Regions from separate parts of the Yersinia canariae genome, predicted to be linked through region 3. Evidence: predicted binding sites of a transcription regulator. Region 3 holds the regulator's gene; each other region holds the start of a gene.

Region 1 (10,703 bases), 900 kb from region 3:
CTGCTGGGGAAAGCGATGCGTTTACGTATCGTGCCAGAACTGACCTTCGCTTACGATAACTCTCTAATTGAAGGGATGCGGATGTCTAACCTGGTAACTAACGTCATCAAAAATGATGTAGAGCGTCAGGTTAATCCAGGAAACGACGAGGAGAAGTAATGGGTCGTCCACGTCGTCGCGGCCGTGACATTAACGGCATTCTGTTATTGGATAAGCCGCTGGGCCTCTCCTCTAATGATGTTTTACAGAAGGTAAAACGTCTCTTTAGTGCTAACCGCGCAGGTCATACTGGTGCGCTTGATCCCTTGGCGACCGGTATGTTGCCTATCTGCTTAGGGGAAGCGACCAAGTTTTCCCAATTTCTGCTAGATTCAGATAAACGTTATCGGGTTGTTGCTCGTTTAGGCCAACGCACTGATACTTCAGATGCCGAAGGCGCATTAATCAGCGAGCGGGAAGTTAATGTCACGCAGGCGCAGATGGATGCCGCGCTGGACCGTTTCCGCGGCGATAGCCAGCAAGTGCCGTCGATGTATTCTGCACTGAAGCACCAAGGTAAGCCGCTGTACGAATATGCCCGTCAGGGGATTGAAGTAGAACGTGAAGCGCGCAGCATTACTGTCTACGAATTGCTCTTTATTCGTTGGGAAGGTAATGACCTTGAGCTGGAAATTCATTGTTCTAAAGGAACTTACATTCGCACCATTATTGATGATTTGGGCGAATTGTTGGGTTGCGGTGCTCATGTCAGTTATCTGCGTCGGTTGCAAGTGGCGACTTACCCCAGTGATCGCATGGTGACGTTAGAACAGTTGGCTGCGATGGTCGAAACAGCGCAATCGGAAGAGCGTTCGCCAAACAGCGAACTGGATTCGCTGCTATTGCCGATGGACAGCGCAGTATTAAACTTCCCTGAAGTCAATCTGTTACCTGCGGTAGCCGCCTATGTAAAACAGGGGCAACCGGTACATGTCTCTGGGGCTCCTGATGAAGGAATGGTCCGTATCACTGAAGGTACAGAGCGTAATTTCATTGGTATTGGCACGATTGCAGAAGATGGCCGTGTAGCTCCGAAGCGTTTGGTTGTGGAATACGCGGAGTAAGCCTAAGCGGCCTTTCTTGCGATCCCGCATTCCAAAGAGTAGAATAGTGCGGCTTACATATTGGGTTGCTGAATTAGAGATCGGCGCCTGTCTTAATTTATCTATATATTTGGAGTTGTATCATGTCTCTAAGTGTTGAAGCGAAAGCTAAAATCGTTGCTGACTTCGGTCGCGGTGCCAATGACACCGGTTCAAGCGAAGTTCAGGTTGCTCTGTTGACTGCTCAAATTAACCATTTGCAAAGTCACTTCTCTGAGCACAAAAAAGATCACCACAGTCGTCGTGGTCTGCTGCGTATGGTATCCACGCGTCGTAAGCTGCTGGACTACCTGAAGCGTGAAGATGTAGCGCGTTATGCTTCCCTGATCGAGCGTCTGGGTCTGCGTCGCTAAGTCTGCGAGTTTCGGGAGAAAGGGGCCAAATTGGCCCCTTTTTTCTAAGAAGCAATGATAAAATACGCTAGTATATTGCTGTTCTTTATTTTTTGAACATAGGATCTTCCGGTGCAGAGGTTCGCGCGGCTAATGAGAGACTTTAACTCAATGGGAGTTAAGGATTGTCATTAGTCGCGAGGATGCAGTGTGAAGGTATTAGTAACAGGTGGATGAGATCGTCAATACGATCCGGCACCGCATAGTATAAGGATACTATTTTGCTGACTCCGATTATTCGTAAATTCCAGTACGGCCAACATACCGTGACAATTGAAACAGGCATGATGGCGCGCCAGGCAACTGCTGCTGTTATGGTAAGCATGGATGACACCGCAGTATTCGTTACTGTTGTTGGCCAAAAGAAAGCAAAACCAGGCCAGAGTTTCTTCCCTCTGACTGTTAACTATCAGGAGCGTACTTACGCTGCTGGCCGTATCCCAGGTAGCTTCTTCCGTCGTGAAGGCCGCCCAAGTGAAGGCGAAACACTGACTTCACGTCTGATTGACCGCCCGATTCGTCCACTGTTCCCAGACAGTTTCCTGAATGAAGTTCAGGTGATTGCAACTGTGGTTTCTGTTAATCCACAAGTTAACCCAGACATCGTGGCACTGATTGGTGCATCAGCTGCGCTGAGCCTGTCAGGTATTCCATTCAACGGCCCAATCGGTGCTGCTCGCGTTGGTTTCATCAACGACCAGTACGTACTGAACCCAACCACCGACGAGTTGAAAGAGAGCCGTCTGGACTTGGTTGTTGCCGGTACTGCTGCTGCGGTATTAATGGTTGAGTCAGAAGCAGACATTTTGTCTGAAGATCAAATGTTGGGCGCGGTCGTCTTCGGCCACGAACAACAGCAAGTTGTGATTGAAAATATCAATGCCTTGGTTGCTGAAGCTGGCAAACCTAAGTGGGATTGGCAGCCAGAAGCTGTTAACGAAGCGCTGCGTGCGCGCGTTGCTGAGCTGGCCGAAGCTCGTCTGGGTGACGCATATCGCATCACCGAGAAACAAGAGCGTTATACCCAAGTTGATGCAATTAAAGCTGACGTGACTGAAGCGCTGTTAGCGCAAGACGATACTTTAGATGCTGCGGAAATTCAGGATATCCTGGGCAGCGTTGAAAAAGACGTTGTTCGTAGCCGCGTATTGCGTGGTGAGCCGCGTATCGATGGTCGTGAAAAAGACATGATCCGTGGTCTGGATGTGCGTACTGGCGTCTTGCCGCGTACCCATGGTTCTGCGTTGTTCACCCGTGGTGAAACTCAGGCGCTGGTTACCGCAACGCTGGGTACCGCACGTGATGCACAAAATATTGATGAGCTGATGGGTGAGCGTACTGACTCATTCCTGCTACACTATAATTTCCCTCCATATTCTGTTGGTGAGACAGGTATGGTGGGTTCACCGAAACGTCGTGAGATTGGCCATGGCCGTCTGGCGAAACGTGGTGTGTTGGCAGTAATGCCAAGCCCGAGCGAGTTCCCTTACACTATACGTGTGGTTTCTGAAATCACTGAGTCTAATGGTTCTTCCTCAATGGCTTCTGTTTGTGGTGCTTCTCTGGCCCTGATGGATGCAGGTGTGCCGATTAAAGCCGCTGTTGCCGGTATCGCAATGGGTCTGGTTAAAGAAGATGAAAACTTTGTTGTTCTGTCTGACATCTTGGGTGACGAAGATCACTTGGGCGACATGGACTTTAAAGTAGCTGGTAGCCGTGACGGTATCACCGCACTGCAAATGGACATTAAAATTGAAGGTATCACCCGCGAAATCATGCAGGTGGCTCTGAACCAGGCTAAGGGTGCGCGTTTGCACATTCTGGGTGTTATGGAACAGGCTATCAGCACACCGCGTGGCGATATCTCTGAGTTTGCTCCACGTATCTACACCATGAAAATCAATCCTGAGAAAATCAAGGATGTGATCGGTAAAGGTGGTTCTGTTATCCGTGCGCTGACTGACGAAACTGGCACCACCATTGAAATCGAAGATGATGGTACCATTAAGATTGCAGCAACTGACGGCGATAAAGCAAAACATGCTATCCGTCGTATTGAAGAAATTACTGCTGAAATCGAAGTGGGCCGTATCTATGCGGGTAAAGTCACTCGTATCGTTGATTTCGGTGCATTTGTAGCAATCGGCGGCGGTAAAGAAGGTCTGGTGCATATTTCTCAAATCGCTGACAAGCGTGTAGAGAAAGTGACAGATTACCTGCAAATGGGCCAAGAAGTGCCAGTGAAAGTAATGGAAGTTGATCGCCAGGGCCGTATTCGCCTGAGCATCAAAGAAGCTACGACTCCTGACGCAGAAGCACCGGCACCAGAAGCAGCAGAGTAATTAGTATTCCACAGCTCCTTACTTATGAGTGAGGGGCTGTGTTATCTCGAGGGCAGGATGCTCTTGTGTTAAACAAATGGATGAAAGGATATTTATCCAATGTTTGTCTTCGGGAGTAGGAAATGAAGCCTTTCTTGCGCTGGTGTTACGTTGTGACAGCACTCATGCTGGCAGGATGCAGCAACCATGATTGGCGTAAAGACGAGGTATTGGCAATCCCGTTGCAACCTACGTTGCAGCAGGAAGTGATTCTGGCGCGCATGGAACAAATCCTTGCAAGTCGGGCACTTACGGATGATGAGCGCGCGCAGCTTTTATATGAGCGCGGAGTGCTGTATGATAGCCTCGGGCTACGGGCACTAGCGCGAAATGATTTTTCGCAAGCGTTAGCTATTCGTCCTGATATGCCAGAAGTTTTTAACTATCTGGGCATTTATTTAACGCAGGCAGGCAATTTTGATGCTGCCTATGAAGCGTTTGATTCTGTACTAGAGCTTGATCCAACTTACAATTACGCGCGTTTAAACCGGGGTATCGCTCTGTATTATGGCGGTCGACTCCCGTTGGCGCAGGATGATCTGCAGGCGTTTTATCAAGACGATCCAAATGATCCCTTCCGTTCGTTATGGCTGTATCTGGTGGAAAGAGAGATCGATCCCAAGGCAGCTACAGTAGCGCTACAACAGCGCTATGAAAAATCGGACAGAGGGCAATGGGGATGGAATATTGTCGAATTCTACCTGGGCACAATCAGCGAAAAAACGCTGATGGAACGGCTCAAGGCAGATGCAATGGATAACACTTCGCTCGCTGAGCATCTCAGTGAAACTGACTTCTATTTAGGTAAACATTACCTAAGTCTGGGGGACAAGGACACCGCTTCGGCGCTGTTCAAACTGACGGTAGCTAACAACGTTCATAACTTTGTTGAGCACCGCTATGCATTGTTGGAATTGGCGCTTTTGGGCCAAGAACAAGACGACCTATCGGAATCGGACCAGCAATAGCTGACGAACAACTATCAGCCTGATATACCTTGGTTTTTACCAACGTTAATCACCCTAACAGGTGATGGCATTTTTGTTCGTTTTATAATCTAATTTGAGCCGGTTCACACTTTTCAATGAAAATGACTGAAAATTTTCTCGACGAGTTATGTAGACTGGCTGCCATTATTAATGAGGCACGTGTACATGACTACTGAGCTTGAAACCTCTTTTGCTGATTTGGGGCTGTCTGCTCCTATTCTTTCCGCCCTTACTGCTTTGGGTTACGAAAAACCATCTCCAATTCAATTGGAATGTATTCCACACCTGTTGAACGGTCGCGATGTTCTTGGCATGGCGCAAACCGGTAGCGGTAAAACTGCTGCTTTCGGACTTCCGCTGCTGCACAACATTGACCCAGAACTGAAAGCACCACAGGTGCTGGTACTGGCTCCAACCCGTGAGTTGGCGATTCAGGTTGCTGAAGCATTAACTAGCTTCTCTAAAGATATTAAAGGCGTTAACGTTGTGGCTTTGTACGGTGGCCAACGTTATGACGTCCAATTACGCGCTTTGCGTCAGGGGCCACAAGTTGTTGTTGGTACCCCAGGTCGTCTGTTAGACCACCTGAAACGCGGTACCCTTAACCTGTCCGGCCTGAAAGGTTTAGTGTTGGACGAAGCAGATGAAATGCTGCGTATGGGCTTTATCGAAGACGTCGAAAATATTCTGGCACAGATCCCGGCTGAACATCAGACCGCGCTGTTCTCTGCTACCATGCCAGAAGCCATTCGCCGTATTACTCGTCGCTTTATGAAAGAGCCACAGGAAGTTCGTATCCAGTCTAGCGTGACGACTCGCCCTGACATTAGCCAAGTGTATTGGAAAGTTGGCGGCGGTTACCGTAAAAATGAAGCACTGGTACGTTTCCTGGAAGCTGAAGATTTCGATGCCGCGATCATCTTCGTTCGTACTAAAAATGCCACTTTGGAAGTTGCAGAAGCCTTGGAGCGTAGCGGTTATAGCAGCGCTGCACTGAATGGCGATATGAACCAGGCACTGCGTGAGCAGACTCTGGAACGTCTGAAAGATGGCCGTTTAGATATTCTGATCGCAACTGACGTTGCTGCTCGTGGTCTGGACGTTGAGCGCATCAGCTTGGTTGTTAACTATGATATCCCTATGGATTCAGAGTCTTACGTTCACCGTATCGGTCGTACTGGCCGTGCAGGTCGTGCAGGTCGCGCGTTACTGTTCGTTGAGAACCGTGAACGTCGCCTGTTGCAGAACATCGAACGTACCATGAAGCTGACTATTCCAGAAGTTCAGTTGCCAAACGCAGAATTGCTGAGCGAACGTCGTTTAGCTAAATTTGCGGCGAAAGTCAGTCAACAACTGGAAAGCAGTGATTTGGATATGTACCGTGCATTGTTGGCTAAGCTGCAACCAGAAGAAGAGTTTGATATTGAGACTCTGGCTGCTGCGCTGCTGAAAATGGCACAGGGCGAACGTCCTCTGATCTTGCCACCGGAAGCGCCGCGTCGTCCACAGCGTGAATTCAATTCTCGTGACGACCGTGGTAGTGATCGTGGTGATAGCCGTCGTGACAGCCGTCGTGAGCCTCGCTCTGACAGCCGTGATGGTGGCGAGCGTCCAGCACGTCGCGAACGTCGTGATGTGGGTGAGATGGAACTGTATCGCATTGAAGTGGGCCGTGATGATGGTGTTGAAGTTCGTCATATCGTTGGCGCTATCGCTAATGAAGGCGATATCAGCAGCCGTTATATTGGTAACATCAAGTTGTTTGCTTCCCATTCAACTATCGAATTACCAAAAGGCATGCCGGGCGAAATGTTATCTCACTTTACCCGCACTCGTATCCTGAACAAGCCGTTGAACATGCAGCTGTTGGGTGATGCACAGCCGCATGAACGCCGTGAGCGTCCAGCGGGTGGTAACGGTGGTGAGCGTCGTGGCGGTGGCCGTTCATTCGGTGGCGAACGTCGTGATGCAACTGCTGGTGCTCCTCCTCGCCGTTCATTCGGTAGTGACCGTGCTCCAGCCGGTGGTGGTGAACAACGTCGTGGTAATCGTGATGGTCAGCGCTCAGCTGCACCACGTCGCGATGATGCTGCAGCGCCTGCCGCACCAGCTCGCCGTCGTTTCGGTGATGCATAAGTCTTAGCTATCTCAGATGGTTAAAAATAAAAACCAGCCTTCGGGCTGGTTTTTTTATGTCTGCAATATTTAACCTGTAAATAGATTACAGACGATCGACTGGCTGCAAGTCTTGTTGCAAACTGGCGACGATTTCAAATGAGTACAATCGCGCTTGGTGATCAAATATCTGGCCATTTACCATCAATTCGTCAGCTTGTGTTTCCCGCAATAATGACTGAAGTCCATGGCGAACTTTGTTCTTGTCACCAATGATAGACAGGCGTAGTGCTTGGTCGACACCAAACTGTTCGGCTGGCGAGCAAATTTTCTCCATATCTTCCACGGGGGGAGGGAGCTGACCCGGTGTACCACGGCGCAGATTGACAAACTGCTGTTGCATCGAGGTAAACAGAAAATGGGCATCACGCTCGCTATCTGCGGCGACGACATTCACACACACAATTGCATAAGGTTTCGGCCACTGAGCTGAGGGTTTGAAGTTTTCCCGATACAATTTAAGCGCTTGAAATAGCATATCCGGCGCAAAATGTGAGGCGAAAGCAAAAGGTAACCCCATGGCAGCAGCAAGTTGCGCGCTATACAGGCTGGAACCCAGCAGCCACAGAGGGACATGCAAACCTTGACCGGGAACGGCTTGTACCCCTTGTCCTGGTTGCACGTCAGCAAAATAGTTTTGTAATTCGCGCACATCAGACGGGAAGTTATCGACTTCACCGGATAGATGGCGACGCAGTGCTATCATTGTGCGCTGATCACTACCTGGAGCACGGCCCAAGCCGAGATCGATGCGGTCAGGATACAGCGAAGCGAGGGTGCCAAACTGCTCAGCTATCACCAATGGCGAATGGTTGGGCAGCATAACGCCCCCCGACCCCACGCGGATCGTGCTGGTTCCGCCAGCGATGTAGCCAATCAACACGGAAGTTGCGGCACTGGCAATACCGGTCATATTATGATGCTCAGCCAGCCAGTAGCGCTGATAACCCCACTTTTCAGCATGTTGCGCCAAATCCAGCGAGGCATGAAAAGCATCGCGCGGGGTTTTGCCTTGTGCTATTGGTGATAAATCGAGAACCGAGAGTGGTACTGGTGACCTGCCCGCGATAGAAACATTATTATCATTCATAGAATCGTCCATCTTAACCTTATGTCGAGTCGCTTGAAGGGCGAACGCACTTTCCCTTTGTCCTTGAAGTTGCGGGAAGTTAGCTGCGCGCTCTGACCCGAATCACTTACTTGTGCAAGATTATCGGGGTTAAGAGAGCCTCTTTGAGGTCTCATCCAGCGGGCTAGCTAAAGGCTGTACAGACTGGTTTGTCGTGTATTGCCTACCTGCAACCCCAATGACTTTGGGGATCTATTCAGTTATAACCGCATTAATTTACCTACAGAAAATGACATATAATGCGAGGCTATTACTCATAGCAGCATAAGCTAAATAACCGCTGCTGATGGGGTAATAAATGCGGCGATTAAAGAATTAGTGAACCTGTGAAGAAGAAAACGTTATTTACCCTGTTGTTAGCGGTGGTGATTGCCATGGTGGTGCTGTTATTGCTGCTGGGAGCCATTGAGGTATCAGCGTTGGTGCATTACGTCGCCGGGCAGGGTTACGAGCACTGTTCCGCTGGAAGCGAAATTCAGTTTGATTCATGCAGATTTGACTCGAACAGCAATGGGAGCATTTGCCGATAAAGTAAGTTGAGTCATAAAATGTTGGCTTTCTGGGTCGCGAGCATCCGATAAACCGATACCAGTTTATTATTCTTATTTAGTGACTTATTAATCAATTATAAAACATTTTATACTGTTTCAAGCGCTTTTTACTGTATTGGATGTGACTGTATCGACAAATATGACATTAACCTTTCAAATCGCATGGTTAATATGGGTTGACGGCCATCACATATTTACGGCGGATAAAACGATGCACAGCAGTCCTAATATACTAGTAATTCCCACATAACTCATATCTATCAATTAGTTAGTATTGCCTCGCTTTTTTTTTGAAACAATATTCTGCATGTTGATCATTTTTGGAGATTAAAATTCAGTATAAGACTCTTTTTGTAGAATAATTTTCTGTTATGGTCTCTCTGTATGGGTGAAGTAAAAAAAACATTCTCTATTTCCCAGCGTAATATAGCCAAAAAATAAGAACACCTGCCCTCTGGTATTTATTAGAAATAGGATAAATACCAGATAACTCGCTCTGTACATTTTTATAACAATAAAACCTACTAACCAGTGATTAAGGCGAGATCTATTATGGAAACGGCAAGAACTAATGAGAGTGTCATTTTGATTGACTCTCCCGCGGCAAAAAATGCCAATATGACAGAAAGAGAATGGCGGGAAGCAATTAAGTTTGATAGTACAGATTTTGGCTGGGTAATAATGAGTATTGGTATGGCTATCGGCGCAGGAATTGTATTTTTGCCGGTACAGGTTGGGTTAATGGGATTATGGGTGTTTTTGCTTTCTTCTGTTATTGGCTATCCTGCCATGTATCTTTTCCAGAGATTATTTATTAATACGCTGGCAGAGTCACCAGAATGTAAAGATTACCCCAGTGTTATCAGTGGATATTTAGGGAAAAACTGGGGTGTTATTTTAGGTGCGCTCTATTTTATTATGTTGGTCATCTGGATGTTTGTTTATTCCACTGCCATCACGAATGACAGCGCTTCCTATTTACAAACATTCGGTGTGACGGAAGGGCTATTATCAGATAATCCTTTCTATGGTCTGGTGCTGATTTGCGTATTGGTGGCTATCTCCTCCCGGGGTGAAAAGCTGCTGTTTAAACTGTCGAGTTTTATGGTGATTACCAAGCTGTTAGTGGTCGCTGCACTGGGTGTTTCGATGGTGGGAATGTGGCATTTATATAATGTAGGTATGCTGCCACCCGCGGGCTTGCTGATAAAAAATGCAATAATTACATTACCATTTACACTGACCTCTATCTTGTTTATTCAAACACTCAGCCCAATGGTTATCTCCTATCGGGCAAAAGAAAAATCACTGGAAGTTGCTCGGCATAAAGCGTTGCGGGCAATGAATATTGCTTTTGGTATTTTATTCTGTACGGTCTTTTTCTATGCGGTTTCCTTTACGCTGGCAATGGGCCATGATGAAGCTGTTAAAGCTTATGAACAGAATATTTCAGCTCTGGCGATTGCCGCTAAATTCTTCCCCGGTGGATGGGCAACAGTCGTCAGCGTTATTTTAAATATATTTGCAGTGATGACGGCATTCTTTGGTGTTTATTTAGGTTTCCGTGAAGCAACACAAGGTATTGTACTTAATATACTACGCCGCATGATGCCACCAGAAAATATTAATGAGCGCTGGGTGCAAAACGGCATTATGGTCTTTGCCGTATTACTAGCATGGGGCGCGATTATATTAAATGCGCCGGTGTTGAGTTTTACCTCGATTTGCAGCCCAATATTCGGGATGGTGGGGTGTTTGATTCCTGCATATTTAGTCTACAAAGTGCCAGCGCTGCATAAATATAAAGGTTTTTCTCTGATGATTATTATTATCACCGGTGTTTTACTGTGTATTTCTCCATTCCTGGCATTCTCTTGAAATAACGGCATCTGACATTACCTGCTGTAAATGTTTGAAGGTATTTATTATGAGTAACACAACTGA
Region 2 (10,703 bases), 1.5 Mb from region 3:
GTCATCTGGAGCCATGGAACAGGGTTCATCATGAGTCATCAACTTACCTTCGCCGACAGTGAATTCAGCAGTAAGCGCCGTCAGACCAGAAAAGAGATTTTCTTGTCCCGCATGGAGCAGATTCTGCCATGGCAAAACATGGTGGAAGTCATCGAGCCGTTTTACCCCAAGGCTGGTAATGGCCGGCGACCTTATCCGCTGGAAACCATGCTACGCATTCACTGCATGCAGCATTGGTACAACCTGAGCGATGGCGCGATGGAAGATGCTCTGTACGAAATCGCCTCCATGCGTCTGTTTGCCCGGTTATCCCTGGATAGCGCCTTGCCGGACCGCACCACCATCATGAATTTCCGCCACCTGCTGGAGCAGCATCAACTGGCCCGCCAATTGTTCAAGACCATCAATCGCTGGCTGGCCGAAGCAGGCGTCATGATGACTCAAGGCACCTTGGTCGATGCCACCATCATTGAGGCACCCAGCTCGACCAAGAACAAAGAGCAGCAACGCGATCCGGAGATGCATCAGACCAAGAAAGGCAATCAGTGGCACTTTGGCATGAAGGCCCACATTGGTGTCGATGCCAAGAGTGGCCTGACCCACAGCCTAGTCACCACCGCGGCCAACGAGCATGACCTCAATCAGCTGGGTAATCTGCTGCATGGAGAGGAGCAATTTGTCTCAGCCGATGCCGGCTACCAAGGGGCGCCACAGCGCGAGGAGCTGGCCGAGGTGGATGTGGACTGGCTGATCGCCGAGCGCCCCGGCAAGGTAAGAACCTTGAAACAGCATCCACGCAAGAACAAAACGGCCATCAACATCGAATACATGAAAGCCAGCATCCGGGCCAGGGTGGAGCACCCATTTCGCATCATCAAGCGACAGTTCGGCTTCGTGAAAGCCAGATACAAGGGGTTGCTGAAAAACGATAACCAACTGGCGATGTTATTCACGCTGGCCAACCTGTTTCGGGCGGACCAAATGATACGTCAGTGGGAGAGATCTCACTAAAAACTGGGGATAACGCCTTAAATGGCGAAGAAACGGTCTAAATAGGCTGATTCAAGGCATTTACGGGAGAAAAAATCGGCTCAAACATGAAGAAATGAAATGACTGAGTCAGCCGAGAAGAATTTCCCCGCTTATTCGCACCTTCCTTAGGAATCTCAGCTGCAAGTGCCACCCACGGTATGAATTTATGGTCAATTATGGTCTTCCCTATTTTATTTGCTTCCGGGATGGCATTGATCGACTCACTTGATAACTTTGTTATGATTGGCGCATATGGCTGGGCTTTTTCTAAACCAGTACGTAAATTGTATTACAACATTACTATCACGGCAGCTTCAGTTATCATCGCATTCTTCATTGGTGGGATTGAAGCATTAGGGTTAATTGCAGATAAACTTAATTTGACCGGTGGCTTTTGGACACCAATAAATAATATCAGTGAAAACTTAGGTGAGATAGGTTACTGGATTATTGGTATGTTTATCCTGTGCTGGATAATTTCTGCGGTTAATTATTATGTTCGTGGTTATGATAAATTAAGTATTACTCGTTAGTTATAATTTAATAAAATAAAAAGGCGCTTATCAAGCGCCTTTTTTATAAGATAAACATTTACAGATTACATGTGTTTTTTAGCAAAACCTAAAATATCCTGTTTAATTTCAGAGAGTTTGCTTTCAGGTGCTTTCTTGCAGACTTCGACCACTTTCGGTGTCACGATAGTGTCAGTCTCGTGCAAGTCAACATAATCACCTTTCTTATATTGAGTATCATCATTTATTACCCAATAAACGACAGGAGTAAATGACTTAGGATTCAGATCCAGGAACTCTTTGCAGGTCATATCACTCGGGGTAGTCGCTGTTGTGCTAGTGGTTGCTGCAAAACTTGTGGCGGCAGCGGAAAGTAATAAACCAGTCAATGCAATATTACGAAGTGATTTGTAGGACATGCTTATTTCCTTATTTATCTGTTAAATATGATGGAATATTTAAGACACTTAAATTAAGGGTGATAGATATCACTCAAGTCTACGAACATTGGCATTTCCGATATGCCAATGAACCTGTATATTATTAACCAAAATGGGATTAATGCCAACTATAGGATTATTATTTTACTCATTATTGAGTATGGATAACTTTACAAAATGTAAAATGACCAGAGTGATGTTGTCTTTATAAGGATAACCGAATTATCATTTGATTTTGGTCAAAAATAATCATATTTGACCATGATTTTTATCATTTTTTATCTATACTTGATTCACCTATAACAATTTTAGTCACTCTATTGATGAAAATATTACAGGAAATTAAAACTAAAGTATCAATACCACTTTTATTGGCTATTTTGGTCGCCATTAATGGGTATTTGGTGTTAAGCCCTGTGCTTTTCCGGGCACTATCTCATTCAACAGATGCGATGAGCAATTTCAGTACTTGGAAGGAGGCGCTAAGTTTTCTCGAATTATTGGAAATTCCAAGGTTTATGATTGGGTTGCTATTGATATTAATGGCATTTTCAGTCGCGATGAAAATCCGTACTGCATGGTTTCTTACGGTATTATTGTTGTTTACTCTCGTTGCTATCAATATCTTTATTCTAAAAGATCAGAATAAACTGACGACTTATTCCCTTATTGTCGTTGTTGCGCTGCTATTTTATTGGCGTGAGTTTGATCATTACAGTCTCGGCAGTGCAACATTTTTTGCGATCGCGAGTATTTGTTCATTAATCGTCTATAGCATGCTGGGTACACTTTACATGGGCGATGAGTTCGCACCGGCAGTGACCGATTTACCTACTGCGTTCTATTTCGCGATTGTTTGTATGTCAACAGTGGGCTTCGGGGATATTATTCCGCATACCACTGTGGCGAGAATGTTCACTCTTACGGTGATTATTGCTGGTATTACAGTCTTTGCTACTTCGATTGCTTCTATTGCCGGCCCGATAATCAGTAATAATATTAAACGCATTGTTAAAGGTAGGATCTATCACGTGGAACGTAAAAATCATTTTATTATTGTCGGTTCCAATTCTTTGGCACTCAATGTCTATAATGGCCTGCGTGACCGAGGTGATGATGTCACTGTTGTTTGCTCGGTAGGTAGCCAACACAGTTTTCCTCCACATGCGGATGTTATCGAGGGAGATCCCTCTTCAGTAGAAACACTGAAACTGGCTGGTGCCGCCAAGGCAAAATATATTATTGCATTGTGCAACAATGATGCCGACAACACCTTTACTATTTTGGCAGCGAAAGAAATTGCTGGTGAAGGGACGAAAACACTGGCATTAGTCAATGAAACACAGAATATGAAGAAAGTGAAACGGGTTAACCCTGATATGGTGTTCTCACTGCCATTATTGGGGAGTGAACTGCTGGTCAGGACCTTAAATGGCGATACGATTAATAACTCTCTTATTACCGAAATGTTCTTTGGTAATTGTCAGAAATTAGATTAACGCTATTGGATTATCAGCAAATACGCATAAAAACACCCTCATGATGAGGGTGTTTTTATACCTCAAAATATCCCTACACTTTCTTATTCTGTGGTGGTTTGTGGATCTTTAGGTTTTTCTTTGGGGCCGACCATTAAACCCAATTCAACAGCGATAAAACCAACGATTAAACTAGCAACCAAATAACAGATTGACACTAGAATGCCACTGGGGGTTTTCATCATTTCGACGGCACCAAATACGAAACTGGAAAATGTCGACAGGCCACCCATGATGCCGGTACCCACCATCAAATGGACATATTGGTTAATTTTACCGTTTTTAAAGAAGGAGGTGGCTAGCCCTAATAAAAATGCGGCGATGATATTGGCTGCAAAGATATCCATCGGGAAGCCATCGGCCAGTCGCGGTACTGATAACATAATAAACTCACGACACATGGCACCAAAAGCACCACCAACAAAAACTAAAATAATAAGATTCGGCATAACAATTCTCTCCGATTAATAAATTAGTCCTCTGACTAATAAGCCAGCCATGCACCAAACGCGGCTGCCGCTAAACCGACTAATACAGAGATAATCAGATATCCAGCAGCAATAGCTCTGCCTCGGGTTGTAGACAGTTTTGCCGCATCTAATTGCATGCTACTGAAAGTGGTATAGCCGCCTAAAATACCGGTTAACACGGCTGCATTCATGAGGTCACCATAGCGATCGCGCCAGTCGACACTAAAAAGAATGCTCAGATAACCAATCACAAATGCCCCCGAAATATTAATTAGAAAAGTGCCGAGGGGGAAATTACCTTTATATATTTTGCCGACACCGAGCCCTATCCACCATCGTAATAGTGAGCCGATCCCACCACCTAGCCCAACCCACATGACATCGATTGCAGTCATAAAAAACCCTCCATAGTTATTCATTAGAGTGGCAATAATTGTAGTACAAATAAGCCATGGCAGCATTCGGATATATGAATTATAGAGTAAGATTTGATGCAGAAAGGGCGGGGTGCTTGCAGTGGTAGAAGATAGGGTTAAAATAGGAATGCTGTTTCAAAAATACAATAAATGGAGATAGAAGCCATCATGCCTTACAACGCAGATCCTTCCCGATATAACCAAATGCAATATCGCTTTTGTGGAAAAAGTGGCTTGCAGCTTCCGGCACTGTCACTTGGACTTTGGCATAACTTTAGCTTTAACAATACATTAGAATCACAACGTACATTACTGCGTAAAGCTTTTGATCTGGGAATTACCCATTTCGATTTAGCCAATAATTACGGGCCACCACCGGGGTCGGCAGAACAAAATTTCGGTAAGTTGTTGCAAGACGACTTCAAACCTTATCGTGATGAATTGATAATCTCGACTAAAGCTGGTTATAACATGTGGCCCGGTCCTTATGGTGCCGGTAGTTCGCGGAAATATCTGCTTGCCAGCTTAGATCAAAGTTTAAAACGTCTGGGGTTGGATTATGTGGATATATTCTATTCCCACCGTGTTGATGAAAATACGCCGATGGAAGAAACTGCATCAGCATTAGCGCAGGCAGTACAAAGCGGTAAAGCTCTGTATGTCGGAATTTCCTCCTATTCTTCTGAGCGGACTGCCAAAATGGCGGAGTTATTGCAAGAATGGAAAGTCCCTCTGCTTATCCATCAGCCCTCATATAATATTCTCAACCGCTGGGTTGAGCAGACAAACCTATTAGATACTTTGGATAAACAGGGTGTCGGCTGTATCGCTTTTACACCTCTAGCACAGGGATTATTAACTGGAAAATATCTCAATGGTATTCCGGATGATTCCCGAATGAAGAAAGAAGCAGGCGGATCGCTGAAAGAAAATATGCTGTCACAGGCAAATCTGCGCAGCATCAAATTGTTGAATGAATTAGCTGAACAACGTGGGCAGTCTTTGGCGCAGATGGCATTAAGTTGGTTGTTGAAAGATAATCGCGTTACATCGGTTTTAATTGGTGCTAGCCGCCCAGAGCAATTGGAGGAAAACTGCGCCGCCTTGGGTCATCTGAACTTCAGTGCAGAAGAATTACGTGCGATTGATCAGCATGTTGCCGATGGGCAGCTCAATTTGTGGCAGGCTTCTTCGGATCGTTAATTTGTTATAACTCGTCACTGACAGTAATCATGTAAAAGCCGGAAGATTTTCCGGCTTTTTGTCGGAGATATATTGGGAAATTATGGATTAGTCGCAAGGCCGACTTTTAGTAACTTACCATCGCTCTCGTCCGTCAACAGATAAACATAGCCGTCAGGTCCGATGCGCACATCGCGGATTCGTTCGCCGCGCGAACCCAGCAGGCGCTCTTCGGCAATGACTTTATCGCCATCCAGTTGCAAGCGAATTAACTCTTTTTGCGCTAATGCTCCAATGAATAGTGAGTGTTGCCAGGCTGGGAATCGAGCGGCATTATAAAATGCCATCCCACTGATACCTGGCGATTTTTCCCAGTAATAAGCGGGCTGTTCAGTCCCATCAAGATGCGTACCTTTGGCTTCAGGGATCGGCAAACCAGAATAATTCACGCCATGCGTTGCTAATGGCCAGCCGTAGTTTTTTCCAGCCTCGGGGATATTTATTTCATCGCCACCTTTCGGCCCATGTTCATTAGACCACATCACGCCACTCCATGGGTTAAGTGCCAGCCCTTGCGGATTGCGATGGCCGTAGGACCAGATTTCTGGTTTTGCCGGTGACTTATTAGTAAAGGGATTATCTTTTGATACCTTACCGTCGAGGGTTAGACGGACAACTTTACCTTGATGCAAGCTCAAATCCTGAGCTGTCAGGCGCTGATTATTTTCACCTAGGGTGATAAAGAGATGGTTTTGTTCATCAAAAGCTAATTTACCGCCAAAATGGTTGCCAGTTGATAATTTGGGTTGTTGGCGGAAAAAGACAGTGAAGTTTTCAATGGCAGTTCCTTGCGGATTAAGGCGACCATAGCCGACTGCTGTACCGGCTTTCCCATCCTTTCCCTCTTCGGCAAAACTGAGATAAATGCGCCTATCTTGAGCAAACTTCGGTGATAATGCCACTTCAAGTAAGCCACCTTGCCCTTTGGCATACACCGCAGGCACCCCTTTTAAGGGCTCTGATAGCGCTTTTCCTTGCTGCCATAATCGTAACTGCCCGGAACGCTCAGTGATTAAAATCCCTCCATTTTCCGGCAAAAATGCCAGGGACCAGGGATGATCCAGCCCATCTTGCAGTTCAGCGACGGTCACTGTGGTGGGAGGGGCTGCTATCACTGGTGTCGAGATAAACACACTGAGTATGAGGAATTTTAATACCTGCAAAGGCAGTCGAGAAGTTGGTGTTTTATATCCTAATAACGTCATTAGCCACTCCATAAATATGCAAACACCTGTTAACTTTAGAGTATTAAGTAGAAATCGGCTATTTTTGCCTCTAAACCGTGTGTGGAGAAGAGAATAGTGGCTATGCACTTCGCTTCACGAATAAAGCTGACGGGGTGAACTCAGGCTAAAAGTGAGAAAGTCTGGATGAAACGATTATCAAACCAATAAGATTCCCTAATTTATCTTTTTATAGGTTTCAATAGATTTTATCGCTATCCCTTGTTGTTCCAAAATCCTTCAATAAAAACTAACCACCTGAAATACAAATGAATTAAACTTAATTCGCCGAGCAAAAAAATAATCATTTTGCGATAACCATCACATTGTAATAACTAAGAAATGTGAAGGCTATCAATGTGGAAAGTCAATTAGAGACGATTATGCTTGTGCTAGGATTACTGTATTGGCTGTCAACTCCGTATACTGCCGACAACCAGAAACAATGGAGCTGGGCAAGGGGCACGATAAAGTTCAGATAAAGGGAATTCACCATTGCACTGGCATATGAATAACTTGTGTCTTTTGAACATCAAAAGGTGTTGGGTATGGAAAAGAAAAAAATTTATCTATTTTGCTCTGCTGGTATGTCTACATCGTTACTGGTTTCCAAAATGAAAGTGCAAGCAGAGAAGTATGAAGTGCCAGTGATAATCAATGCTTACCCGGAAGCGCTGGCAGCACAGCATGGCACTGAAGCAGATGTGATCCTATTAGGGCCGCAGATTGCTTACATGTTGCCCGAGGTCACCAAAATGTTCCCTAACAAACCCGTCGAAGTGATTGATTCAATTCTGTACGGAAAAGTTGATGGTTTAGGGGTATTAAAAGCTGCTGTTGCCGCAATAAAAAAAGCAAAACAATAAGGGGAGCACTGTGAGCGCATTTATTAATTCACTGGAAAGGGCCATATTGCCCTTCGCCATTAAAATTGGCAAACAGCAACATATTAATGCTATCAAAAATGGGTTTATCCGTTTGATGCCGTTAACCCTAACAGGGGCCATGTTTGTCCTTATAAATAACGTTTTCTTAAGCTTTGGTGAAGGGTCATTCTTTTTCTCTATGGGTATCCGTTTGGATGCGGATACCATCACCACGCTCAATGGTTTTAAAGCAATAGGTGGCAATGTTTATAACGGTACCCTTGGAATCATGTCGTTAATGACGCCATTCTTTATCAGTATGGCCTTGGCTGAAGAGAAAAGAGTCGATCCTCTGGCTTCGGCACTGTTGGCGATTGCTGCCTTTATGACCGTGACCCCATACAGTGTGGGCGATGCTTATGCGGTGGGTGCTAACTGGTTGGGCGGCGCGAATATTATTTCCGGTATTATCATCGGCTTGGTGGTTGCAGAGGTGTTCGCTTTCATCGTGCGCCGCAACTGGGTTATCCGTCTACCTGATAGTGTGCCGACTTCAGTTTCTCGTTCTTTCTCTGCATTGATTCCTGGTTTTATCATCCTCTCTTTCATGGGCGTGATTGCTTATGCCCTTGGGTTGCATGGCACCAACTTCCACCAGATCATTATGGACACCATTTCAGCTCCGTTATCTAAAATGGGCAGTGTTGTGGGTTGGGTGTATGTGATGTGTTCCTCACTGCTGTGGTTCTTCGGGATACACGGCGCGATGGCATTATCTGCGCTGGAAAGTGGCATTATGATGCCGTTTGCGTTGGAAAACGTGGCAACTTATACCCAATATGGCTCAGTTGCTGCGGCATTGGCTGCTGGCAAAGAATTCCATATGTGGGCTAAACCTTTTGTTGATTCTTATATCTTCCTCGGCGGCACTGGGGCAACACTTGGTCTGGTTATTGCTATCTTTATTGGTTCCCGCCGTGAAGATTATCGTCAGGTGGCAAAACTGGGGGCACCGGCAAGTATTTTCCAAATTAACGAACCGATTCTGTTTGGTTTACCGGTTATTATGAACCCGCTGTTCTTCATTCCGTTTATTCTGGTTCAACCGGTATTAGCCATCATCACTTCCATTGCGTATTACACCGGTTTTATTCCGCCAATTACCAATATTGCTCCGTGGACAATGCCTGTCGGGTTGGGGGCTTTCTTTAACACCAACGGCAGTATCGCTGCAATGCTATTAAGTTTGTTCAACCTCGGCATTGCAACAATGATTTATCTGCCGTTTGTGATTATTGCCAATAAAGCACAAAACGAAATAGATCGTGAAGTTCAAAGCGAAGAAGAAATAGCTGATAGCTTGAAATTCTAATTGTAAAACCCATTTAACGTACGAGGTTGGAGGCTGGAATGAAATATCAATTTCCCGAGAGTTTTTGGTGGGGTAGTGCCACTTCTGCAACCCAATCTGAAGGGGCGTCATTGCAGGATGGTAAGAGCCAAAATATTTTCGATTATTGGTATGATATTGCTCCAGAACGTTTTCATGGTCAAATTGGCCCGGAAAACACCTCCACCTTTTACGATAATTATCAGCAGGACATTTTGCTGTTAAAAGCATTAGGACATAATACTTTCAGGACATCGATTTCATGGTCGAGACTGATTCCAAGTGGTGACGGTGAGCTTAACCCTAAAGCCGTCACCTTTTATAACGCGGTAATTGATTCTTTATTAGCGAATGGCATCACACCGTTTATCAACCTCTACCATTTTGATATGCCACTGTGTATGCAAGAGAAAGGGGGGTGGGAAAGCCGCGCGGTAGTGGATGCTTATGCTCGCTATGCCAAAATCTGTTTTACCCTGTTTGGTGACCGGGTAAAACACTGGTTTACCTTTAACGAGCCAGTTGTGCCGGTCGAAGCGGGCTACCTGAGTGACTTACATTATCCTTGTGTGGTGGATTTTAGCCGCGCGGTGACCGTGGCCTACCATAGTGTACTAGCGCACGCCAAAGCCGTTGAAAAATATCGAGAACTAATGCTGGGCGGCGATATTGGCATCATTTTGAATCTCACCCCGACGTATCCTCGCTCTGACAGTATTGCTGACAAATCGGCCGCTAACTGCGCAGATTTGCTACTTAACCGCAGCTTTCTTGACCCTGTCACGAAAGGTGTTTATCCGGATGAGTTGATAGCATTGCTGCGCGAGCACGATTTGTTACCACATATTGAATCTGGTGACTGCCAGCTTATTGCCAATGGCATTGTCGATTTATTAGGGGTTAACTATTACCAGCCAAGAAGAGTTAAGGCGAAAGATATTCCAACCCCTCGGGGGCAGGTGAAAACGCCGGAAGACTTGTTTAGTTTCTATGAGATGCCAGGGCGGAAAGTGAACCCACATCGTGGCTGGGAAATTTATGAAAAAGGCCTGTATGACATCCTGACAGACCTGAAACAGAATTATGGCAATATCCCATGTTATATCTCTGAAAATGGCATGGGTGTTGAGGGGGAAGAGCAATTTATTACCCCGTCAGGTCAGGTTGATGATGAATATCGCATTGAGTTTATTCGCGAGCACTTAAAATGGTTACATCGTGCGTTACAAGAGGGCAGTAATTGCAAAGGTTACCACCTGTGGACGTTTATTGATTGCTGGTCTTGGCTCAATGCTTATAAAAACCGCTATGGATTAGTACGGTTGAATATCGTGGATCAGTCGCGGATGATAAAGAAAAGTGGTTATTGGTTTGCAGATGTCGCAAGGCAAAACGGCTTTAATTAACAGTATTAATTTACGGAGTAACAACAGTATGTTTGATTTAGACAAAATCGTTGATGAAGCGCAACCTACTGATGAACTAGAAGATGTGGTCATGGGGTTAATTATTAACGCCGGTCAGGCGCGGAGTTTGGCCTATAAAGCGTTGAAACATGCCAAAACAGGTGATTT
Region 3 (10,703 bases):
CGCTGTTGCTTGCTTAACCCGGCCAGTTGCAGGCCAAACTCGACATTACTGACCACATCGCGCCACGGCAGTAAACCCTCATGCTGGAACACCACTCCCCGCTCGGCGCTGGGGCCGTGAACCGGAATATTATCCAGAGTGATGCTGCCAGCTGAAGGCTCCATAAATCCTGCAATTAAATTTAGCAAAGTGGTTTTGCCGCAACCTGATGGCCCCAATACCACGACCAACTGTCCGGATGCGATTTGCAATGACACATCCTGTAAGGCCGGTTTGCCCTGATATTCAGCCCACAGGCCGCTGACGTTTAGCATGATGTCTCCTAGGACTGCGGCGCGGCCTGAACGTCTTTCACAAAGCGGTCAGTAACAAAATCACGATAATCACTGGCGACCTGCGGGATCTTGCCCTGCTCTTTCAGGAATGCTGCGGTATCACGGATAGCTTGATCCACCGGCTGGCCCAACTGGGTTATCTGGTCAGCAACCGGCAGGTAAGTATTGCCTTTTACCAATTCCGGCACCTGCTCGGCCGGCACCCCACTTAAGCGCGCAAGCTGGCTCAGATGCTGTGGGTTTTTAAGCCATTGTTCAGGTTGTGCCAGATAAGCCCCTTGAGCAGCCAGAGCACTGCGGGCAAAGGCCGTCACCACTTCAGGATGCGCTTGGGCAAAATCTTTGCGTACCACCCAAACATCCAGTGTTGGTGCGCCCCATTGCCCTACTTGCGCGGAATCAGTCAGGACAGTGCCGGTTTTGGCTAATTCGTTAACAGCGGGCGCCCAAACATACGCGCCGTCAATATCACCACGTTGCCAGGCCGCCGCGATAGCGGGGGGTTGTAAGTTCACAATAGTGACCTGATCCGGCTTGATGTCCCAATGCTTTAGGGCAGCCAGTAAGCTGTAATGCGTGGTGGAGATAAACGGCACCGCAATGCGTTTACCGATTAAATCCTGAGGAGTTTTGATCTCTTTTTTGACGACTAATGCTTCAGAGCTACCCAGCTGGGAGGCCAGTAAAAACACTTCAATCGGGACATTCTGGCTGGCGGCAACCGCTAATGGGCTGGAGCCGATGTTACCAATCTGCACATCACCCGAAGCCAGTGCCCTGACGACACTGGAGCCGCTATCAAATTTGCGCCAGTCCACATTGGCACCGGAAAGCTTAGCAAAGCTGTTATCCGCTTGGGCGACCTTGGCCGGCTCGGCAGAGGTTTGGTAGGCGACGGTCACATCAACCGCGTGTGCATTGGCCATCACCAATGACAGGGCCAGCAGTGCCCCACCGGATCGCAAAAAGCCGTGTGCTGCGCTGGCAAGATTCACAGAAGAAAAGGTTGTCGCCATGGGTTCACTCCGCTCAGTTAACAGTGTCATTCGCTATTATTGCGACCCTCAGCACACTCGGGGCGCTGAGATGACAGTGATACCTGAAGGAGTAACATGGCAAAAGGAATAAAAAATTATTCTTTATTCCTTTAGGAAATAACAAATCCGCTAAGAACTGAATCCTTATCTGCAACAAACAGTTAACTAAAGGGATATTTCGCCTTTGAGGAAAATGCGGGATTCACCGGAAATAAAAGTGCGATCTCCCGCTAACGTGCAGAATAACTCTCCGCCTCGCACGGAGATCTGGCGAGCATGGAGCGATGCCCTGCCCAATCGCGCCACCCAATACGGCATTAATGTGCAATGGGCCGAACCGGTAACCGGATCTTCATTACTGCTCAAGGTGAAATAGCGCGAAACAAAATCCACCTCATCACCCGGTGCCGTCACAATCACACCCCGGCCAGTATAGGCAATCAGTGCCACCAAATCCGGCTGTAACTGGCGAACCTGCTGCTCATTGTCCAGCACCACCAGCAGAGACTTCGCCTGCCATACCTGTTGAATATCCACACCGAGCAAGATTTTCAGTTCAGCCGAAATCGCGATTTGCTCTGGGGGCAATGCAGGGAAATCCAGTGACAATCGGCCAAAGTTATCCGCATCGCGCTTCACATGTAAATCGCCGCTGGCGCTGCGAAAGCAAATATCATGCAAACCGGGGTTCACCAAATTGAACATCACATGCGCCGCCGCCAAAGTGCCGTGACCACATAAATCCACTTCACGTTCTGGGGTAAACCACCGAATCGCCGACTTATCCCCTTCATCCCAGACAAAACTGGTTTCCGGCAAATTAATCTCAGCGGCAATACGTTGCATTTGTTCTGTCGACAGCGGCTTTTTCAGCAAATACACCCCGGCCGGATTACCGGATAATCCTGTGCCGATAAATGCATCAACATGAAAATAGTTATAAGCCATCAATTAGCTCCGGTGATTAATCAATGTAAAATCATTAATTAGTGCCAAATCAATAGCACACAGGCCGCGGTCAGCAAACCCATCGAGATATTAAATGTGAACCAAGCCCGGCGGCTGCGCAGCAAGCGGCCAATCAAAGAGCCAAAACCCAGCCAAATAATACCGGCCACCAGATTCACCATAAACATGCCAAGACTTATCATTAAGATGGAATGATTATAAGCCACACCCGCCATGCTGAAGCTGGCAACGGAGCCTAATCCCATCAGCCATGCTTTTGGATTAAGAAACTGTAATAACCATCCCTGATACAAACGCAGCGGTTTTGGCGGTGCAATATTGGTTTCTAATTTTTCATAGGCCGAAGTGGCAATTTTCCATGCCAGCCACAGTAGATAAAGACTCCCGAGAATTTTCAGAATTAAGTGCAAAGAGGGATAGATCAAAATCAGGCCACCGACCCCAAATGCCACCAGTAACAGCATACTCTGCATGCCTAACATAATGCCTAACATCAACCAGATAGACCGCATAAAGCCGAAATTGGCTCCGGCTGAGGTTAATAACATATTGTTTGGGCCGGGGGTAATTGCAGCAACCCAGAGAAAACCTACCATTGAAAGAAATAAACTCAGTTCCATGAGACGGGTGCCTCTCACCCAAAATGATGCGCGATATACCCATGAAGCTAACAGTGTGCTATTGATCACACAAGAGCAACGACATGATTTCCATTCATCATATGTATGAAATATTTCGCCCGCTGGCCGGTGCCAGCAACCCACACCTTCAAACACTGCTGCCACGGCTTGTGAGGCGACGTGTGCAACTGCGGCCGTTTTGGCAACGGCTGGAATTGCCCGATGGGGACTTTGTCGACCTGGCCTGGAGTGAAAATCCTGAGCTGGCGCGCGATAAACCCAGAGTGGTGCTATTCCACGGGTTGGAAGGAAATTTTTACAGCCCTTATGCCCATGGTTTACTGCACGCTTGGCAAGCCAAAGGGTGGTTGGGGGTAGTCATGCATTTTCGTGGATGCAGTGGAGAACCTAATCGCAAGTCTCGCATTTATCACTCCGGTGAAACAGAAGATGCGCGTTTCTTCCTGCGCTGGCTGCGGGAAAACTATGGTCAGGTGCCAACGGCCGCTGTCGGCGTCTCTTTGGGGGGCAATATGTTAGCTTGCTATCTGGCACAGCAAGGGCGCGATAGTTTATTAGAGGCCGCCGTGGTGGTTTCTGCCCCCCTGATGCTCGAACCTTGCGCGAATCGAATGGATCAAGGTTTCTCACGTGTTTATCAGCGCTATTTGTTGAATCAGCTCAAGTTAAATGCCACTCGTAAGCTGTTGCATTACCCCGGAAGCCTGCCGTTGAATCTGGCGCAATTGAAAGGGCTGCGGCGAATCAAAGAGTTTGATGATGTCATAACGGCGAAAATACATGGCTTCAATGATGCACTGGATTACTATCGGCGTTGCAGCGCTTTGCCACTGCTACCGCAAATTACAACGCCATTGCTTATCATTCATGCTAATGATGACCCATTCATGACGGCCGACGTTATCCCCAACCGGCAGGAATTACCAAGTAACATTGATTATCAGTTAACTGAGCATGGCGGCCATGTCGGATTTGTCGGCGGCTCATTAAAACACCCACAAATGTGGTTGGAACAACGTATTCCAGCCTGGCTTTCCCCCTATTTGGAGCAACAGTCATGATTATCCCCTGGCAGCAAGTCGATAGTGAAACACTGGATAATCTGCTTGAAACCTTTGTGTTACGTGAAGGCACCGATTACGGCGAGCAAGAGCGCTCATTGGCACAAAAAGTCGAAGATGTGCGCCGCCAATTAGTGAGTCGTGAGGCGGTATTAGTGTGGTCTGAACTACACGAAACCATCAATATTATGCCGCGTGGTGCATTTCGTGCCGGGGCAGAAGAGTTGCCATAACCCTCGCGTTGTCGCCACACTCTTCGAGTAAAATCAGAGTGACAAGCTGGACACTTTGCCCTAAAAATAGCCATTAACGATAAAAAAACAGCCAATTTCAGCCTGTCCACTGAGGATCTAACCCCATGGAGTTACAGCTAATATGTCAATTAAACATCCGGTTATAGCCGTTACCGGCTCAAGTGGCGCAGGAACCACGACCACCAGTTTGGCGTTTCGCAAAATTTTCCAGCAATTGAATATTCGCGCGGCACAAATTGAAGGTGACAGTTTCCACCGCTACACTCGCCCGGAAATGGATGCCGCCATCCGTAAAGCGCGGGATCAAGGCCGACATATCAGCTATTTTGGCCCAGAAGCCAATGATTTTGGTCAGTTGGAAGAAAGTGTGTCCCAATACGGTGAGCACGGAACCGGGCGCTCACGTAAGTATTTGCATACCTATGATGAAGCCGTGCCCTATAACCAGATTCCCGGCACATTCACTCCTTGGGAGTCGCTACCCGAGCCGACTGATGTGCTGTTTTATGAAGGCCTGCACGGCGGGGTCGTGACTGAACATCATGATGTCGCGAAACATGTAGATTTGCTGGTTGGCGTAGTCCCCATCGTTAACCTGGAGTGGATTCAGAAATTAGTCCGGGATACCGGCGAGCGCGGCCATTCCCGTGAAGCGGTCATGGATTCCGTGGTGCGCTCCATGGATGACTATATTAACTACATCACCCCCCAGTTCTCGCGCACCCATATTAACTTCCAGCGGGTACCGACCGTCGATACCTCTAACCCATTTGCCGCCAAAGCCATTCCGTCACTGGATGAAAGTTTTGTCGTCATTCATTTCCGGGGTTTGGATCAAATCGATTTTCCCTACTTACTGGCGATGCTACAGGGATCATTTATTTCAAATATCAATACATTGGTAGTCCCAGGCGGGAAGATGGGGCTGGCGATGGAGTTGATTATGGCGCCATTGGTGCAGCAATTGCTGGAAGGGAAAAAAATTGGTTAACACTATCCCAATCCAAAGTCATTGGAGCTGCGGGTAGGCGGCAAGCGAACTCATCCCGATGAGCTTACATAAGTCAGTGATTCGGGTGAGCGAGCACAGCTAACAGCCCCGCAGCTTCAAGGACGAAGGGTTTGCTTAGGCGACTTCGCGGATTTCAAAACTGTGGGTAATGGTCGCCGCTTTGCCCAGCATCAGAGAAACCGAGCAATATTTCTCAGCCGAAAGTTCAACCGCGCGCTCAACAATTTTATCGGTCAAGCCCTTGCCGCTGACAATAAAATGCAAGTTAATTTGCGTAAACAGGCGCGGTGCCTCTTCTCGGCGCTGCGAAGTTAACGTCACTTCGCAATCGCGCACATCGTTACGGCCTTTTTGCAAAATGGAAACAACGTCAATTGCACTACAGCCGCCTGCCGACATTAACAACATTTCCATCGGGCTTGGTGCTTTATCGCCCGCATTCCCATCCATTAAAACTTGATGGCCTGAAGCCGACTCACCCAAAAATGTCAGTCCCTCAACCCACTTTACACGTGCCTGCATAACTCTTGCTCCCGGTTAAATTTTCTGGTTCAGACTACCCTTTCATTTACAAACTGGCAATGTAACCCGATGTTCATCATGCTGAAGCGATACAACACAAGACACTGGCCTCATCCTGTGCTACAAACAGAATCGAAAGTGTTGTTTCTAGAATTAAATAGGGTAGCTTCTCAATACTCAGTGAAGGGTTTCTACCCGGTACGTATCTTGGCTATACCTTTCGGCAGTTGAGCAAATTAATATGCTAAATGAAAGTGTATTTTATAAGCACGCCGTACAGGGAACTCTGAGCCCTGTTAATTAGGCAGCGATAACAACAGAGGATAACAGCGAATGGTTCTCGGCAAGCCACAAACAGACCCGACTCTCGAATGGTTCCTGTCTCATTGCCATATCCACAAATATCCATCGAAAAGTACGCTAATTCACCAAGGTGAAAAGGCCGAAACGCTTTACTACATCGTGAAAGGCTCCGTTGCGGTGCTTATCAAAGATGAAGAAGGTAAAGAGATGATTCTCTCCTATCTAAACCAGGGAGATTTCATCGGCGAGCTTGGATTATTTGAAGAAGGCCAAGAACGTAGTGCCTGGGTTAGAGCAAAAACCGCCTGTGAAGTGGCTGAAATTTCTTACAAAAAATTCCGTCAGTTGATTCAGGTAAATCCAGATATCTTGATGCGCCTGTCTTCACAAATGGCGAATCGCTTACAGATAACATCTGAGAAAGTGGGTAACCTTGCTTTCCTTGATGTCACTGGGCGCATTGCACAAACACTGCTTAATCTGGCAAAACAACCCGATGCCATGACCCACCCAGATGGGATGCAGATAAAGATTACCCGCCAGGAAATTGGTCAAATCGTTGGCTGCTCCCGCGAAACGGTGGGGCGGATACTAAAAATGCTGGAAGATCAAAATCTGATCTCCGCACACGGTAAAACGATTGTCGTTTACGGCACCCGTTAGTTCCCTATAAACCAGTGCCGCTAACCCGGCACTGGTTTTCTTCATCTGTGTGATTAATAAACTCCTGGGGCCTACATGAATTGGCAACGGCTTATTTATCATCCTGAAGTTAACTATGCTCTCCGCCAAACGCTGGTTCTGTGCATACCCGCGGCATTGGGGTTTGCTATTGGCGATTTACGATTGGGGTTGATGTTCTCCCTGATACCCGCTTGCTGTAACATTGCTTCGCTAGATACCCCTCATCAACATTTCTTCCGGCGACTGATTGTCGGCGGGGCTCTCTTTACCTTCAGTAGCTATCTAACTCAACAACTGTTGCTGTGGGATATCCCATTGCCAGTGGTGCTGCTTGGCCTCGCATTAACATTGGGGATAAGTGGTGCCATCAGTCAGCTCAATGGCCGTTTGCTCCCGGCCGCACTGATTGCCGCGATTTTCAGTCTCAGCATGATAGGTCGCGCGCCCATCTGGCAAGCCCCATTGATGTGTGCCGTGGGGACTCTCTGGTACGGCGTATTTACCTGGCTGTGGTTCCGGTTATGTAAGGACCAGCCCATCCGTGAGCCATTGAGCCAGCTTTACCATCTGTTGGCCAATTATTGCGATGCGACATTCCGTTTATTTGGCCAGCGCCGGGAAACGGAAAAGGCAATACCGCAGTTGTTGGATAAACAGCAAGGTATCATGGATGAAATTAATCAACTTTATCAACAATTTAACCTGCTTCCTAACACCACCAAGAAAGAGCAAAAACGGTTACTGACACTATTTCAGATGGCCCTCGATTTGCAAGAACACATCACTGCGGCAATGAATCAGTCAGAAAAAACGCAAGAGCTGATTGAGCAGACACCTATAGAAAAGGTCCTTGAGCGCAATATACAGATTATCTCAACGCAAATGCGCACCATTGCCGATGATATTCTCTACCACCACCGCGCGAAAACCGGCTTTAGCGCCGGTGATGCACTGGTAGAACTGGAAGAGATTGCCCAGCAACATCCTAATAATCCAGTGGCGCAATTTTGCTATTACCATATCAGTCATATTACCCAAATTCTGAGCGACCAGCGCCCGCAGTATGACCGTGATTTGATGTCCAGCCAGATATCCCAACCGTTCTGGCCGGCGCTTGTCGGCTACTTATCTTTTAAATCCAGTGCATTACGTGATGCTGGCCGGATTGGCGTCACCCTGGCTGCTGGCAGTTATATCGGCAACCTGATCCACCTGCCTAAACCTTACTGGATTTTACTCACCATCATGTTGGTGACACAAAACGGCTATAACGCCACGAAGATCCGTATTCATCACCGCGCCCTTGGCACCCTGATAGGGCTGTTACTCGCGGCAGCTTTACTGCACTTTAAAATGCCGGAAGGCACCACGCTGAGCATCATGTTACTCATCACATTGGTAGCCTATCTGGTTCAACGCAAAAACTATGGCTTGTCAGTCATTTTTAGAACTATCACTACGGTGTATATCTTGCAGCTATTGACCGGAGAAGGGGCGGACTTTTTGATCCCGCGGTTGCTGGATACGTTAATCGGCTGCGCATTGGCCTTTGCCAGTGCACTCTGGTTATGGCCTCAGTGGCAAAGCGGTTTACTGCGTAAAAATGCGCATCAGGCGCTAGAGAGTTATCAGAGTATCCTGCGTATCCTACTGAAACCTAAGCCAGATGTTGGGGAACTGTCCTATGAGCGCATTCAGGTGAACAAAGCCAGCAATGCTGTTCTTAACTCACTGAATCAGGCCATGCAGGAGCCGGGATTCAACTCCAAATATTTATCAGACATGCGCCTATGGGCCACACATAGCGAACTTATTGTCGGGCATATCAACGAGATGACTATCCTGACCCGGGCCTATCCACTGGGAGAATCGCCCGCAGATGCAGATAAACGCCACGTCCGGTTAACCGTTAAATTGGCGGAAGATTATTTACAGCTATGTGAAATGGCGATACAGCAATGCCAGCAACGGCTGGAGTCGGATAGCAGTGAGGGGAATAACGATTTTGTGCAAATGCCGGATATCGATCCCGACACCCAAATCTCTGAATTGGAACGCAATTTACGCCGCATCTTGTCGCATCTTAGCGTAATGCATACCGTTTCATCCCTAGCATGGCAACAACAGCCGCACCACGGTATTTGGCGCAGCCATAGATTGCAGAGTAAGGCGTAAAATGGAGAGGTTAAGCCCTCTCCATGAGGCCACTTAGCCTTTTACCAGGTTGGCGATGGCTTGTTCCAAACGCGCCATACCTAGCTGAATATCTTCTTGCTCAATCACCAGTGAAGGTGCCAACCGCAGTACGTCTGGCCCCGCATTGAGAATCATCAAACCCTGCGCTGCCGCCTCGGTCAGGAACTCCCGCGCACGACCATGATATTGCGGTGTTAATTCTGCCCCAATCAACAACCCCATGCCGCGAATATCACTAAACACATGATACTTGCTGTTAATTTCTTGCAGAGCCTGCACAAACACGCCGTGACGCTGTTCAATACCATCAAGTACCTCAGGGGTGTTAATCACATCCAATGCGGCTTCTGCTACCGCACAGGCCAGAGGATTGCCACCATAAGTGGTACCGTGTGTTCCGACGGCCATCACTGATGCAATTTCTTCTGTTGTCAGCATCGCACTGACAGGGAACCCGCCGCCCAATGCTTTAGCCGTAGTGAGGATATCTGGCGTGACACCATAATGCATATAGGTAAACAGCTTACCGCTGCGCCCCATGCCGCTTTGAACTTCATCAAACACCAACAGCGCTTTATGTTGGGAGCAGAGCGCACGCACCCCTTGCAGAAACTCTGGCGTCGCAGAGGTAATGCCCCCTTCCCCTTGGATCGGCTCCAGCACGACTGCGCAAGTGTGGTCATCCATTACTGCTTTTACCGCTGCCAAATCATTAAAAGGCACATGGATAATATCAGCGGGTTTCGGACCAAAACCATCGGAGTATTTTGGCTGCCCCCCGACTGATACAGTAAATAGGGTGCGGCCATGGAATGCATTGTGGAAGGCAATGATTTTAGTTTTATAAGGACTATGGCGTTCAATAGCGTAATGGCGGGCTAACTTAAATGCGGCCTCATTTGCTTCGCCGCCAGAGTTGGCGAAAAACACCCGGTCAGCAAAGGTCGCGGCAATCAGTTTTTGCGCTAAACGTAGCGCTGGCTCATTGGTGAATACATTACTGGTATGCCATAGCATTTCACCTTGCTGATGCAATGCCGCCACCAATGCCGGATGGCAATGCCCCAGTGCTGTGACTGCAATTCCACCTGCAAAATCAATGTATTCCGTGCCTTGCTGATCCCACACCCGGCTACCTTTCCCTTTTACCGGGATAAACTGCGCTGGTGCATAAACAGGCAAAATAACCTGATCGAATGTACTGCGATTCACTGCTAATTTATCTGCCATTACGCTGCCCACCCTGATAAACCATTAAACTACCCATTACTGATATGTGAAAATATAATCACAAAATATGCATAAAAAATCACAATCAGGCAAATGAAAAATTATTTAATTGACGACATACAAATCAACTAATTAATTTCTAAGGAAATTATCTAATAATTGATGACCTTGCTCACTGAGGATACTCTCCGGATGGAACTGCACGCCTTCCAGCGGCAAACTACGATGGCGGATACCCATAATCTCATCCATTACACCGCCCTGCTCCGTCCACGCAGTCAGCTCAAAACAATCAGGCAGTGAGTCGGCGGCAATGACTAAAGAGTGATAACGCGTCACGGTCAGCGGTTGATTAAGCCCACGAAAAACCCCCTCACCAGTATGGCGAATAGCGGTTGTTTTGCCGTGCATCACTTGCCGCGCCCGCACAATCCGCGCGCCAAAAGCCTGCCCTAGCGC

The links. The regulator CRP, encoded in region 3, controls carbon source genes, mostly activating them, when cyclic AMP is high. The targets are predictions, from matches to a motif close to ATGTGANNNNNNTCACAT.
Region 1: a site for CRP is predicted at 4,976-4,993, ahead of yrbN (protein YrbN). Genes of this name have one in related genera too.
Region 2: a site for CRP is predicted at 7,183-7,200, ahead of F0T03_RS05280 (PTS sugar transporter subunit IIB). Genes of this name have one in related genera too.

Annotation. Positions count from the first base shown of each region.
Region 1 is NZ_CP043727.1:572,547-583,249, forward strand. It holds gene rbfA (30S ribosome-binding factor RbfA) at 1-159, shown strand, start outside; gene truB (tRNA pseudouridine(55) synthase TruB) at 159-1,103, shown strand; gene rpsO (30S ribosomal protein S15) at 1,226-1,495, shown strand; gene pnp (polyribonucleotide nucleotidyltransferase) at 1,756-3,876, shown strand; gene nlpI (lipoprotein NlpI) at 3,999-4,883, shown strand; gene yrbN (protein YrbN) at 5,006-5,080, shown strand; gene F0T03_RS02755 (DEAD/DEAH family ATP-dependent RNA helicase) at 5,070-7,040, shown strand; gene F0T03_RS02760 (luciferase-like monooxygenase) at 7,126-8,181, opposite strand; gene F0T03_RS02765 (hypothetical protein) at 8,535-8,738, shown strand; gene F0T03_RS02770 (SLC5/6 family protein) at 9,312-10,637, shown strand; gene F0T03_RS02775 (L-cysteine desulfidase family protein) at 10,687-10,703, shown strand, end outside.
Region 2 is NZ_CP043727.1:1,129,988-1,140,690, forward strand. It holds gene F0T03_RS05240 (IS5-like element IS5 family transposase) at 31-1,011, shown strand; partial or broken gene F0T03_RS05245 (HoxN/HupN/NixA family nickel/cobalt transporter) at 1,158-1,565, shown strand; gene hdeB (acid-activated periplasmic chaperone HdeB) at 1,631-1,963, opposite strand; gene kch (voltage-gated potassium channel protein) at 2,308-3,483, shown strand; gene crcB (fluoride efflux transporter CrcB) at 3,567-3,971, opposite strand; gene F0T03_RS05265 (fluoride efflux transporter FluC) at 4,007-4,387, opposite strand; gene mgrA (L-glyceraldehyde 3-phosphate reductase) at 4,577-5,611, shown strand; gene F0T03_RS05275 (PQQ-dependent sugar dehydrogenase) at 5,692-6,855, opposite strand; gene F0T03_RS05280 (PTS sugar transporter subunit IIB) at 7,422-7,739, shown strand; gene chbC (PTS N,N'-diacetylchitobiose transporter subunit IIC) at 7,750-9,111, shown strand; gene F0T03_RS05290 (glycoside hydrolase family 1 protein) at 9,150-10,535, shown strand; gene chbA (PTS N,N'-diacetylchitobiose transporter subunit IIA) at 10,564-10,703, shown strand, end outside.
Region 3 is NZ_CP043727.1:4,387,312-4,398,014, forward strand. It holds gene tauB (taurine ABC transporter ATP-binding subunit) at 1-314, opposite strand, end outside; gene tauA (taurine ABC transporter substrate-binding protein) at 323-1,351, opposite strand; gene F0T03_RS20190 (PhzF family phenazine biosynthesis protein) at 1,538-2,320, opposite strand; gene F0T03_RS20195 (LysE family translocator) at 2,359-2,961, opposite strand; gene F0T03_RS20200 (hydrolase) at 3,063-4,043, shown strand; gene F0T03_RS20205 (YheU family protein) at 4,040-4,276, shown strand; gene F0T03_RS20210 (phosphoribulokinase) at 4,419-5,288, shown strand; gene F0T03_RS20215 (OsmC family protein) at 5,424-5,831, opposite strand; gene crp (cAMP-activated global transcriptional regulator CRP) at 6,165-6,797, shown strand; gene F0T03_RS20225 (YccS/YhfK family putative transporter) at 6,873-8,993, shown strand; gene argD (bifunctional acetylornithine/succinyldiaminopimelate transaminase) at 9,027-10,244, opposite strand; gene F0T03_RS20235 (aminodeoxychorismate synthase component II) at 10,377-10,703, opposite strand, start outside.